2 regions of the Mesorhizobium sp. M2A.F.Ca.ET.046.03.2.1 genome follow, and region 2 is predicted to be linked to the other one. Evidence: riboswitches for the same ligand, from Rfam matches in the RefSeq annotation. Region 2 holds a riboswitch; the other holds the start of a gene.
The links. Region 2 has a riboswitch for S-adenosylmethionine ahead of EJ072_RS08725 (O-succinylhomoserine sulfhydrylase). Riboswitches for the same ligand answer to the same signal wherever they lie in the genome.
Positions count from the first base shown of each region.

Region 1 (6,594 bases), 2.5 Mb from region 2:
GATCCGATGCAGCTGTTTAGCGCCGGCAAGGCGGCCGGGCAATTGCAGCCGGCCGGCCAGGACATCAACTATGTCGGCAGCTTCGGCGATCTGGAGATCAATGCGGACGCTATCGAGGGACGCGTGCTGCCGGCGCTGGACGGCACCGGCGACGTGACGCTGAAGAACGGCGTGGCGTTGATCTCGGCCCCGCCGAAAAGCCTGCGCGGCCAGTCGATCGACATTACCAAACTCGACCTGTCGTCGGGAACCGCGCGCATCACCGTATCCGGACCGGTCTCCGTCGATGCGGAAGGGCTGGTCGACGGGGACCTGATGATCAAGCTCAAGGACCCGAAAGCGGTGGCGGCCATCCTCGCCGGGGCCGTTCCCGAGCATAAAAGCGAAATCGAGCAGGGTTTTGCCGCCCTGGCCATGCTCGGGAAGGAACCGTCGATGCCGCTGAAGATCGTCAAGGGTAAGGCTTCGCTCGGCTTCATTCCGCTCGGCAAGATCAAGCCGCTCGAGTAACACGACGATGGCGAAGCCGGTCAGACTGCTCAGCGTCGGAGCCTTCACCCTCGACACCATTCTCCGAGTCGAGACGCTGCCCGCGCACCAGGGCAAGTTCATCGCCAGCGACGGCGTCCAGATCGCTTCCGGCATGGCGACGAGCGCCGCCTGCGCCGCGCATCGCCTCGGCGCCGAGGTCTCGCTATGGGCAAGCGCGGGGGACGATCCGGTCGGCGACCAGCTGATCGCCGACATCAAGGCCGAAGGCATCGACTGCAGCCTTATCCGCCGGGTTCCCGGCGCGCGTTCGGCGCTGGCCGCGATCGTGGTCGATGCGTATGGCGAGCGCATCATCGTCCCCTTCTACGACAAGAAGGCGCAGGCCGATCCTGAAACGCTGCCGCTCGCCGACCTCTCCGGCTTCGACGCCGTTCTGGTCGATGTCCGCTGGCCGGGCGCCGCGGCGCTCGCTCTGAGCGCTGCCCGATCGATCGGCCGTCCGGCGATCCTGGATGCCGATACAGCACCCGTCGAGGTGCTGGAGCAGCTTCTGCCGTCGGCCTCGCATATCGTCGCGTCCGAGCCTGCGGCGCGCATCGTCTGCGGCCATGCGCTCGACCCGGAAAGCGCTTGCGCCGACCTCGCCTCGCGCACCGATGCCTTTGTCGCGGTGACCGGCGGCGCCGCTGGAACCTGGTGGCACGACCGGGCGACCGGACGCGTACGCCATGTCGAGGCACCGAAGGTCAAGGCGGTGGATACGCTCGCCGCCGGCGACGTTTTCCACGGCGCCTTTGCCGTCGGCCTCGCCGAGGCCATGCCGATGGAAGAGGCCCTGCGCTTCGCCAGCGCCGCAGCCGCGCTCAAATGCCTGCGCTTCGGCGGCAGGCTGGGCGCGCCGGACAGAGCCGAGACGCTCGCCATGATGGCGGCGCACTGGCCGCCAGTCCGAAGAGGCAAAGGGAGCTGAGATCAGGTCAGGCCGAGTCGAGAATGGTGGCTTCCGAGAACCGGAGCGGAGCGTACTTTAATACGTGAGCACCGGAAGCGCAGGAAGCCGGCATTCGCAGGCCGGCCTCACCTGAATATCAGTTCCCTTTGGGATGCTCGACCGCCTGCCGGCCAAAATCCGGCACATCGATATCCTGGCCGGCCTCGATGATCGAGCGGCGGATGGCGCGCGTGCGGGTGAAGAGATCGAACAGCTTCTCGCCGTCGCCCCAGCGGATCGCCCGCTGCAGCGAGGCCAGATCTTCCGAGAACCGCGCCAGCATCTCCAGGATCGCGTCCTTGTTGTGCAGGCACACGTCCCGCCACATCGTCGGATCGGAGGCAGCAAGGCGGGTGAAATCGCGGAAACCGGAGGCGGAATATTTGATGACCTCGCTCTTGGTCACCGCTTCCAGATCGTCCGCCGTGCCGACGATGTTGTAGGCGATGATATGCGGCAGGTGCGACACGATCGCCAAGGTCATGTCGTGATGCTGCGGGTCCATCGTATCGATGTTGGAGCCGCAGCGCCGCCAGAATTCCGAGAGCGTCTCGAGCGCGGCGGGATCGGTGCCCGGCAGCGGCGTGAAGATGCACCAGCGGTTCTCGAAGAGATCGGCAAAGCCCGCATCGGGTCCGGACTTTTCGGTGCCGGCCAGCGGATGACCGGGAATGAAGTGCACGCCTTCCGGCACGTGCGGCTCGATCTGCGCGATGACGGAAGCCTTGGTCGAGCCGACATCGGTGAGGATGGCGCCCTTCTTCAGCGCCGGCGCGATCTCGGCCGCGACCTCGCCGGACGAGCCGACCGGGACCGAGACGATGATGAGATCGGCATCGCCCACCGCTTCTTTTGCCTCCGTCGTGTAGGAATCGCCAAGGCCCAACTCCTCGGCGCGCTTCAGCGTCGATGCGCTGCGCGTCGCGATGGCGATATGACGCGCCAGGCCTTCACGGCGGATGACGCGGGCGAGCGACGAGCCGATCAGGCCGATGCCGACCAGCGCTATTTTCTCGAACATCGGTGATGCCATGGTGTCTAGCTTTTCAGGAAGGTCTTCAGCGCGTCAATGACGCCGCGGTTGGCTTCCTCGGTGCCGACGCTCATGCGCAGCGCGTTGGGAAAGCCGTAGCCGGTGACGCGGCGCAGGATATAGCCGCGCGCGCTCAGGTAATCGTCCGCGGCCGCCGCCGAATGTTCCTTGTCGTCGGGAAAATGGATCAGCACGAAATTGCCGACGCTGGGCGTGACGCGCAGGCCGAGCCCGGTCAGCTCCGCGCTGAGCCATGTCAGCCATTTCTCGTTATGCGTCACGCTGCGCTCAATATGGGCGCGGTCGCGGATGGAGGCGATGCCAGCCTCGATCGCGGTGGCGTTGACGTTGAAGGGGCCGCGAATACGGTTGATGGCATCGACGATATGCGCCGGCCCGTACATCCAGCCCACGCGCGCCCCGCCGAGGCCGAGCTTGGAGAAGGTGCGTGTCATCACCACGTTCTCGGCGCTGCCGGCAAGCTCGATGCCGGCTTCATAGTCGTTGCGCCGCACATATTCGGCGTAAGCCGCATCAAGCACCAGAAGCACGTTCTTCGGCAGGCCGGCATGCAGCCGCCGCACCTCGCTGAACGGCAGGTAGGTGCCGGTCGGATTGTTCGGATTGGCAAGGAACACGATACGCGTCTTGGGCGTAACCGCGGCGAGGATCGCGTCGACATCGGCGCGCTCGTCGGTTTCCTTCACCGCCACCGGCTTGGCGCCCGTCGCCTGGATGTAGATCTTGTAGACCATGAAGGCGTGTTCGGTGAACACGGCCTCGTCGCCCGGCGCGAGATAGGTCTGCGCCAGAAGCCCCAGGATCTCGTCCGAGCCGTTGGAGCAGATGATGTTCGCAGGGTTCAGCCCATGCACCTCGCCGATCGCCTCGCGCAGCCGCCGCGCGGTGCCGTCGGGATAGACGTCGAGCTTCGCCGCCACCTCGCGCGCGGCCTCGATCGCCTTCGGCGAAGGCCCCAGGGGATTTTCGTTCGACGACAGCTTGTAGACTTTCGTCACGCCGGCCGGCGCGCTGCTTTTTCCCGGCACATAGGCCTCGATGTCCATGATGCCCACGCGGGGCGTCGGACGGGGCTGATCCTGCTTCATGTCACAAATCCGTCGAGAAGGCCTCAAGGCCGCAGCGGAAATACAGGCCACGGGCTGCAATGTCGAGTGCTGGCGCTGCGGCAGCCCCTGTCGGCATAGAGGCTACCCCCGTTGACGAACAGCGGCTCCGGTCCTAGAAGGTCAGCCAGACTTCCGTGGTGATTTGGCCGGTCGGCTTGCAGCCACGTTAAACAACTCGCTAAAGGGCCGTTTGCAACCTGTAACCGGCTTTGCGACGGCAAGCCGGTTTTTTGTTGTCCGCCGCCGGCCGGACACTGCGTCGTGTCGAGACCGATGCGGGACAGGATCGAGGACGGACATGGCCGCTCAGCGCGCTGCAAGAACCAACGACGAGGCCGACCATCCGTCGAGCCCGGTGCTGCAGTTCGGCCCCGACAAGCCGCTGAAGCTCGACGCCGGCACGCTGCTCTCGCCTTTCCAGATCGCCTACCAGACCTACGGCAGCTTGAACGACGCGCGCTCCAACGCCATTCTCGTCTGCCATGCCCTGACTGGCGACCAGCACGTCGCCAACACCAATCCGGTGACCGGCAAGCCGGGCTGGTGGGAAGTGCTGATCGGTCCCGGCAGGATCATCGACACCAACCGCTTCTTCGTCATCTGCGCAAACGTCATCGGCGGCTGCCTCGGCTCGACCGGCCCGGCCTCGACCAATCCAGCGACCGGCAAGCCTTACGGCCTGGACCTGCCGATCATCACCATACGCGACATGGTGCGCGCGCAGGCGATGCTGGTCGATCATTTCGGCATCGAAAAGCTATTTTGCGTGCTCGGCGGCTCGATGGGCGGCATGCAGGTGCTGGAATGGGCGGCGAGCTATCCGGAGCGGGTCTTCTCGGCGCTGCCGATCGCCACCGGCGCCCGCCATTCCTCGCAGAACATCGCCTTCCACGAGGTCGGCCGGCAGGCGGTCATGGCCGATCCGGACTGGCATGGCGGCAAATATCTCGAGTTCGGCAAGCGCCCGGAAAAGGGGCTCGCCGTCGCGCGCATGGCCGCCCACATCACCTATCTTTCGGAAGCGGCGCTCCACCGCAAGTTCGGCCGCAACCTGCAGGACCGCGAGGCGCTCACCTTCGGCTTCGACGCCGATTTCCAGATCGAGAGCTATCTGCGCCACCAGGGCATGACCTTCGTCGACCGCTTCGATGCCAATTCCTATCTCTATCTGACCCGCGCGATGGACTATTTCGATCTTGCCGCCGATCACGGCGGGCGCCTCGCCGATGCCTTCGCCGGGACCAGGACGCGCTTCTGCCTGATTTCCTTCACCAGCGACTGGCTGTTCCCGACCGAGGAGAGCCGCTCGATCGTGCATGCCTTGAACGCGGCGGGCGCTTCCGTCTCCTTCGTCGAGATCGAGACGGATCGCGGCCACGACGCTTTCCTGCTCGACGAGCCGGAGCTGTTCGCGGCCATCAACGGCTTCATCGGTTCGGCAGCACGCGCAAGGGGGCTCAGCCTATGAGCGTCAACCGCGCCCAGCGTGTCGACCTCGAAGTCGTCACCGATCTCATTCCGGCCAAGTCGCGCGTGCTCGACGTCGGCTCGGGCGACGGCGTCCTCCTGGAACTGCTGCAGGAGACCAAGCAGGTCGATGGCCGCGGGCTGGAACTGTCGCAGCGTGGCGTCAACGAATGCGTGGCGCGCGGCCTCTCCGTGATCCAGGGCGACGCCGACACGGATCTGAAATTCTATGCCGACAAGGGCTTCGATTTCGTCGTGCTGTCGCAGACGCTGCAGGCGACGCGCAACCCGAAGGTGGTGCTCGATGAGCTGCTTCGGATCGGTAACCGCGCCATCGTCTCCTTTCCCAATTTCGGTCACTGGCGCGTGCGCTTTTCGCTGCTGACCAAAGGCAGGATGCCGGTCACCAAGGACCTGCCCTATTCCTGGTATGACACGCCCAATATCCACTTCTGCACCATACGCGACTTCGTCAACCTGTGCGAAGAGCTTGGCGCGACCGTCGAGAAGGCGACCGCGCTCGACGCCAACGGCCAGAAGATCGGCCTGTCGATGCCGTGGTGGTTCTGGAACTTCTTCGGCCAGCAAGCGGTGTTTCTGCTCAGGCGCTGACGCCGCCGCGCGATCGGTTCCATGAACGCATGATTCTCACCGCCGGCTCTTGCCGGCGGACGGCCTCCGCGGACCGGAAGGCCGATTGTGTTGCCATCAAACCGCAACGTTGCGGAAAAGCCCCCCGTTTCGCATTTCTCGGCCGGCTCGGCGTGACACACAGGTGGCTTTTTTGTAGCGTCGACCGCAAATCACAGGTGGGAAACATAGCCATCAAACCCATCCGACACGCGCCAGATCCGACCGGTGGCAGCCCGATGTCGAACCAGGACGTTCCGCTGATCTCAGTGATCACGCCGACCCATAACCGGCGCAGTCAGGTCGTACGTGCGGTGAAAAGCGTTCTGGTGCAGACACTTACCCGCTTCGAGCACATCGTGGTCGACGACGGTTCGACCGACGGGACGGCCGCCGCGCTGGCCGAGATCCGTGACCCGAGGCTGATCTATGTCGGCGCCAAATGGCGCGGCGCCAATGCCGCCCGCAACGCGGGCATCGAGCGCGCGCGGGCGCCCGTGGTGACCTTCCTCGATTCGGACGACGTCTATCTGCCGGACCGGCTGGAGCGGACGCTGGCGCGCTTCGACCAGAATCCCTCGCTCGAGGTCCTGATCAGCTCGTTCCTGTCGCTGAAGGGCAGCCGCAGCACCAAATGCATCAACCGCGAGGCCTTTCTTGATAAAAGCGCGCTGCAGCGCGCCCTGGTCTCGCAGACTATTTTCATCGCCGGCTCGGCAATCACCGCCAGGCACGTATCGCTGCTGGCGATCGGCGGCTATGACAGCGACATCACGCGCATGCAGGATCTCGACCTTCTGCTGCGCTTTGCCCGCCGCGGCGGCGCCCAGCTGTCCGAAGACATCGACTGG
Region 1 is NZ_CP034449.1:4,272,702-4,279,295, reverse strand. Features, by position in the region: gene EJ072_RS20405 (DUF2125 domain-containing protein) at 1-510, shown strand, start outside; gene EJ072_RS20400 (sugar kinase) at 518-1,462, shown strand; gene EJ072_RS20395 (prephenate/arogenate dehydrogenase family protein) at 1,581-2,516, opposite strand; gene hisC (histidinol-phosphate transaminase) at 2,522-3,625, opposite strand; SAM riboswitch at 3,771-3,848, shown strand; gene EJ072_RS20385 (homoserine O-acetyltransferase) at 3,945-5,114, shown strand; gene metW (methionine biosynthesis protein MetW) at 5,111-5,725, shown strand; gene EJ072_RS20375 (glycosyltransferase family A protein) at 5,983-6,594, shown strand, end outside.
Region 1: it holds a riboswitch for S-adenosylmethionine, as region 2 does, so the genes downstream of both, EJ072_RS20385 (homoserine O-acetyltransferase) here and EJ072_RS08725 (O-succinylhomoserine sulfhydrylase) in region 2, are expected to answer to the same signal.

Region 2 (6,594 bases):
TCAGCGAAAAGGACAGCCAGGCGCTGCTCGACCTCCTGCTCGAGTTCAAGCGCCAGGGCATGACCTCGATCCTGATCTCGCACAAGCTGAACGAGGTGAACCGTGTCGCCGACAATGTGACGGTGATCCGCGACGGGCGCACCATCGAGACCTTGCCGAGGAAGGACATCTCGGAAGACCGCATCATCACCTCGATGGTCGGCCGTTCCCTCGACGACCGCTACCCGCCGCGCGAGCCGCAGATCGGCGACGTCATTTTCGAGGTGAAGGACTGGTCGGTCTACCACCCCATCCACGCCGAGCGGCAGGTGATCAAGAACGTAAACCTCAATGTGCGCAAGGGCGAGGTGGTGGGTATTGCGGGGCTGATGGGCGCCGGCCGCACCGAATTCGCGATGAGCCTGTTCGGCCGCTCCTACGGCCGGCACATCACCGGTGAGGTGTCGCTCCACGGCAAACCGCTCGACCTCTCGTCGGTGAGCAAGGCGGTGGAGAACCGCATCGCCTATGTGACGGAAGACCGCAAAACCTACGGCCTCAACCTCATCGACCACATCAAGCACAATGTGACCTTGGCCAATCTTGGCGGCGTTTCCAGCCGCGGCGTCATCGACGACATGCGCGAGATGAGCGTCGCCAACGACTACCGCAAGAAGACCAATATCCGCGCCTCCAGCGTCTATCAGCTGACAGGCAACCTTTCGGGCGGCAACCAGCAGAAGGTGGTGCTGTCGAAATGGCTGTTCGCCGATCCGGAAGTCTTGATCCTCGACGAGCCGACCCGCGGCATTGACGTCGGCGCCAAGTACGAAATCTATACGATCATCGCCCGCCTCGCCGCCGAGGGCAAAGCGATCATCGTCATCTCGTCGGAAATGCCCGAATTGCTCGGCATCACCGACCGCATCTATGTGATGAACGAAGGGCGTATCGTCGGCGAAATGGCGGCAAGCGAAGCCAGCCAGGAAAAAATCATGCGCGCCATCGTTCGCGGAGAAGGAAAAAAAGCATCATGAGCACAGAAAGCGCTCCCGCACCGCAAAGCGGCACAGCCGAAGACGTCAAGCAGGGTCCACGCATCGCCGTGTCGGCGCTGACGACGAACCTGCGCGAATACGGCCTGATCATCGCGCTGATCGTCATCATGCTGTTCTTCCAGTACACGACGTCGGGCACGCTGTTCAAACCGGTCAACCTCTCGAACCTGGTGCAGCAGAACTCGTTCATCATCGTGATGGCGCTGGGCATGCTCCTGGTGATCGTCGCCGGCTATATCGACCTCAGCGTGGGATCGGTGGCAGGCTTCATCGGCGCGCTTGCCGCGATGATGATGGTCATCTGGCCGCTCGGCATATTCTCGAATCCATTGGTGGTCTCGATCGTCTGCCTGATCGTCGGCGCGCTGATCGGCGCGGCGCAAGGCTACTGGATCGCCTATCACAAGATACCGAGCTTCATCGTGACGCTGGCCGGCATGCTGATCTTCCGCGGCATCTGCCAGGCGCTGCTCGGCGGCGGCTCGTCGGTCGGCCCGCTGCCGGACAGCTTCAAGGCGCTGAGCTCGGGCTTCATCCCGGACGTCATCGGCCCGCTTGTGCTGATCCCGCCGACGGTCAATGCCGCCGGCAAGACCATCGTCGGCAGCGGCTTGACGCTGCATATGACAACGATCGTGCTCGGCCTGATCGCCGTGCTCGCCTATGCCTATTTCGGTTTCAGGACGCGGCGCAAGCGCGAGCGCCATGGCTATGAGGCGGAGCCCTTCCCGCTGTTCGTGATCAAGACGCTGGTCGGCAGCGCGCTGGCGCTGTTCCTGGTGTTCCAGTTCGCCAGCTACCGGGGCCTGCCGGTCGTGCTCTTGGTGATGGGTGTGCTCATCTCGCTGTTCGTCTTCGTCACCAAGCGCATGACCATCGGCCGCCGTATCTACGCCATGGGCGGCAACGCCAAGGCGGCGCAGCTCTCGGGCATCAACACCGAACGGCTGACGCTGCTGGTCTTCATCAACATGGGCGTGCTGTCGGCGCTCGGCGGCCTGATCATCGCGGCGCGCCTCGGCCAGGCCGTGCCGGCCGCTGGCCTCGGCAGCGAGCTCGACGTGATCGCGGCCGTCTTCATCGGCGGCGCCTCGGCAATGGGCGGCGTCGGCCAGGTGATCGGCGCCGTGGTCGGTGGCTTCATCATGGGCGTGATGAACAACGGCATGTCGATCATGGGCGTCAATGTCGACTGGCAGCAGGTGGTCAAGGGCCTGGTGCTGCTCGGCGCCGTCATCTTCGACGTCTACAACAAGAACAAGGCTTAAGGGCCGGAACAAAGTTCAGGAGGCATACGGGTTCCAGATCGCGACGCTGCCGGCAACCCGTCGGCGCCAAGAAGTCCGCACAAGGACCGAGCGCGCGAACGCAATCCGGACGAAGAGTTTCAACCGCGGCGGGGATCGCTCCACGCCGCGCCGGGTAAGGCTTGCCCGCGGGCGGCCGCTAAATGAGAGAGGATTCGAACATGCTGATCTCCCAGATCCTCGACGACGCCGAGACGATCCGCGTCGTCGCCCGCAATGGCGGCGGCAAGACCAGGGTCATCAATGGCGCGCGCAGCGTCTATTCGCTGGCGATGGAGGCCGCGCGCACCGGCATCGGGCTCGAAGCGCTAATCGAGCGCAAGGGCTATGGCGAGACGGTCGATCTCGATGCCGCCTACAAGAGGGGGAGGCTGGTCTCGCCGATCAACCATCCGGACCCGGCGCATCTGCATCTCACCGGCACCGGGCTGACGCATCTCGGCTCCGCGGCGACGCGCGATTCCATGCACAAGAAGCTCAGCGAGGGCGGCGAGCAGGAGCTCACCGATTCCATGAAGATGTTCCGCATGGGGCTCGAAGGCGGCAAGCCGGCCAAAGGCCAGGTCGGCGTGCAGCCGGAATGGTTCTACAAGGGCAACGGCACGATGGCGGTGGCGCCGGGCGCGCCGCTGATGTCGCCGGCCTTCGCGCAGGACGGCGGCGAGGAGCCCGAGATCGCCGGCATCTATGTCATCGGCGATGATGGCGCGCCGTTCCGCGTCGGCTTCACGCTGTCGAACGAGTTCTCCGATCATGTCACCGAGCGGGTGAACTATCTGTTCCTCGCCCATTCCAAGCTGCGCAATGCCTCGTTCGGCCCCGAGATCCTGATCGGCGACCTGCCGGCCGACATCCGCGGCGCATCGCGCATCTGGCGCGACGGCAAGCTGCTCTGGGAAAAGCCGTTCCTGTCGGGCGAGGCGAACATGTCGCACACCATCGCCAATCTCGAGCACCACCACTTCAAATATTCGGCCTTCCGCCAGCCGGGCGACGTGCATGTGCATATGTTCGGCACCGCGACGCTCTCCTTCGCCGACGGCATCAAGACCGAGGCCGGCGACACGTTCGAGATCGAGGCGCCGGATTTCGGGCTTCCGCTGCGCAATCCGCTGGAGATCGAAAATCCGGTGAAGGTGGCGGTGAAGGCGCTGTAGGAAGGGTGATCTCCCCCTCGTGGGGGAGATGGCCGGCAGGCCAGAGGGGGGCGCTGTCCCGCCAGCGTCTCCACTCGTTCAAGCTCAGACCTCGGAAGCCCTCACCTGCCTCAAATACAAAGGCCGCGATCCTTCGCGCTCCCCTCTGCCCTGCCGGGCATCTCCCCCTCCCTCAAGGGGGGAGGTTGGCAGCTCAGCGCGCGGCCCTGAAATGCTTGGAAAGCTTCAGGCCCTGCGCCTGATAGTTCGAGCCGAGATCGGTGCCGTAGAGCGCCTGCGGACGCTTCAGCATGTGCTCGTAGACGAGGCGGCCAACGATCTGGCCGTGGTCGAGGATGAAAGGCACTTCGTGGCTGCGCACTTCGAGCACGGCGCGGCTGCCGCTGCCGCCGGCGGCGGAATGGCCGAAGCCCGGATCGAAGAAGCCGGCATAGTGGACGCGGAACTCGCCGACCAGCGGATCGAAGGGCGTCATCTCGGCGGCATAGAGCGGCGGCACGTGCACCGCTTCGCGGCTGACCAGGATGTAGAATTCGTCAGGGTCGAGCACGATCTCGCCGGCGCCGCTCTTATAGATCGGCTCCCAGAAGTCGACGACATCCTGCGCGGCGCGCTTGTCGACATCGACCAGGCCGGTGTGGTGCTTGCCGCGATAACCGACAAGCCCGTCCTTGTCGCCGTCGAGGTCGATGGAGAGCGCGATGCCGCCGCCGGAAATATTGGGCGGCTCGGTGGCGACCAGCATCTCGGCACGGTGAAGGTCGCGCAGCTGGCTTTCCGAAAGCACGGCATTGCCGATGCGGAAACGGATCTGCGACAGCCGCGAGCCGGCGCGCACGACGATCGGGAAGGTGCGCGGGCTGACTTCGAGATAGAGCGGCCCGTGATAGCCGGCGGCGATCTTGTCGAACTCATGGCCGCGATCGGTCATGACCCGCGTGAAGATGTCGAGGCGGCCGGTCGAGCTCTTCGGATTGGCCGAGGCCGAAACCTCGGCCGGCAATGCCAGGCTTTCCAGCAAAGGCACGATATAGACGCAGCCGGTTTCCAGCACCGCGCCGCCGGTGAGGTCTATCTCGTGAAGCTTCAGCCGTTCGAGCTTGTCGGCGACCAGATGATCGGGCCCCGGCAGAAAGGAGGCGCGCACGCGATAGGCCTTGTCGCCGAGCCTGAGATCGAGGCTGGCCGGCTGGATCTGGTTGGTGTCCAGCGCGCGCGGCGACTTGAGCGCGTTCGCCTCAAACAGCGCCGCGATGTCCTGATCCGGAAGAATGCCTGTCTGCCGCAAAGGCTGGCTCCGTTCACAAGGCCGGGCGAGGACCTAGGCAGGCTCTTGCCGTCCGGCTGGTACAAACCTCTTAATGAAGCCGGCAATTGACGCAAGCGCGGCGCTCATTTAAAGGGTCGTTATCCCGTGGTGATTTGGCCGGTCGGCTTGCAGCCACGTTAAACAAGTCGCTAAAGGACCGTCGAGCCGCAAGGCTATATGGACCGGTTGCGACTTCGCGGCCGGTTTTTTTATGTCTGGAAGCAGGGCTATGAGCACCAAGAAGCGCAACTGGAAACCTCAAACGGCACTCGTGCATGGCGGAACGCTGCGTTCCCAGTACGGCGAGACCGCAGAGGCGATGTATCTCACGCAGGGCTATGTCTATGAGACGGCGCAGGCGGCGGAAGCCCGCTTCAAGGGCGAGGAACCGGGCTTCATCTATTCGCGCTACGCCAACCCGACCGTCGACATGTTCGAAAAGCGCATGTGCGCTCTGGAAGGCGCCGAGGATGCCCGCGCCACCGCCTCCGGCATGGCCGCCGTTTCCGCCGCCCTGCTCTGCAGCGTGAAGGCAGGAGACCACATCGTTGCGGCGCGCGCGTTGTTCGGCTCCTGTCGCTGGGTGGTGGAGACGCTGGCGCCGCGCTACGGCATCCAGGCGACGCTGATCGACGGCACCGACATCGCCAACTGGGAAAAGGCGGTTCGCCCGAACACCAAGCTGTTCTTCCTGGAAAGCCCGACCAATCCGACGCTGGAAGTGGTCGACATCGCCGCGGTCGCCAAGCTCGCCAATTCGATCGGCGCGCGCGTTATCGTCGACAACGTCTTTGCCACGCCGCTGCAGCAGAAGCCGCTGCAGCTCGGCGCTCACATCGTCGTCTATTCGGCGACCAAGCATATTGACGGCCAGGGCCGCTGCCTCGGCGGCGTCATCCTGTCGGACAAGAAATGGATCGACGAAAACCTGCACGACTATTTCCGCCACACCGGCCCCAGCCTGTCGCCCTTCAACGCGTGGACGCTGCTCAAGGGGCTGGAGACGCTCCCGCTGCGCGTGCGCCAGCAGACCGAGAGCGCCGGCAGGATCGCCGATTTCCTGGCCGGCCGGTTGGAGATCGCGCGCGTCATCTATCCCGGCCGCGCCGATCATCCGCAGGCCGATATCGTCAAGAAGCAGATGTCGGGCGGTTCGACATTGATCTGCCTTGACGTCAAGGGCGGCAAGCAGGCGGCCTTCGCCTTCCAGAACGCGCTCGACATCGTGCTGATCTCCAACAATCTCGGCGACGCCAAGAGCCTGATCACCCATCCGGCGACGACGACGCACAAGAACCTGAGTGACGAGGCACGTGCCGAGCTCGGCATCGGCCCCGGCACGCTCAGGCTCTCGGTCGGCCTGGAGGACACCGACGATCTGCTGGAGGACATCGAGCAGGCGCTGAAGGCGGCAAAATAAGCCGGAAAACATCGTGGGAGATCAGGCGATCTCCTCAAGTTCTGTCAGCGCGCGGGTGCGGATGGTCATCTCATTGCCGCGCCATTCGACGGCGCCGCCGAACCAGGCGCGCGCCCAGATGGCCGGCAGCATGGCGTCACGCGCGATCATCGCGGTGACGCTGCGCGGCGACAGGTACCAGCCCTTGGCCAAGGCCAGCAGGCATTCCGGCAGGTAGGCGATCGCCAGCACCCACAAAGCCGTGGTGGACAGGCTGACGCCGGCGCTTGCCGCGGCAACCAGCGCCAGCAGGAGCGGCGCCGCCGCGCCGGTCAGGATCTCTGGCGTGAAGAACAGCGGGAACGTGACCCGGCGCAGCCGCGCC
Region 2 is NZ_CP034449.1:1,820,616-1,827,209, forward strand. Features, by position in the region: gene mmsA (multiple monosaccharide ABC transporter ATP-binding protein) at 1-1,016, shown strand, start outside; gene mmsB (multiple monosaccharide ABC transporter permease) at 1,013-2,305, shown strand; gene araD1 (AraD1 family protein) at 2,506-3,501, shown strand; gene EJ072_RS08720 (2'-deoxycytidine 5'-triphosphate deaminase) at 3,695-4,789, opposite strand; SAM riboswitch at 4,906-4,983, shown strand; gene EJ072_RS08725 (O-succinylhomoserine sulfhydrylase) at 5,040-6,230, shown strand; gene EJ072_RS08730 (ceramide glucosyltransferase) at 6,252-6,594, opposite strand, start outside.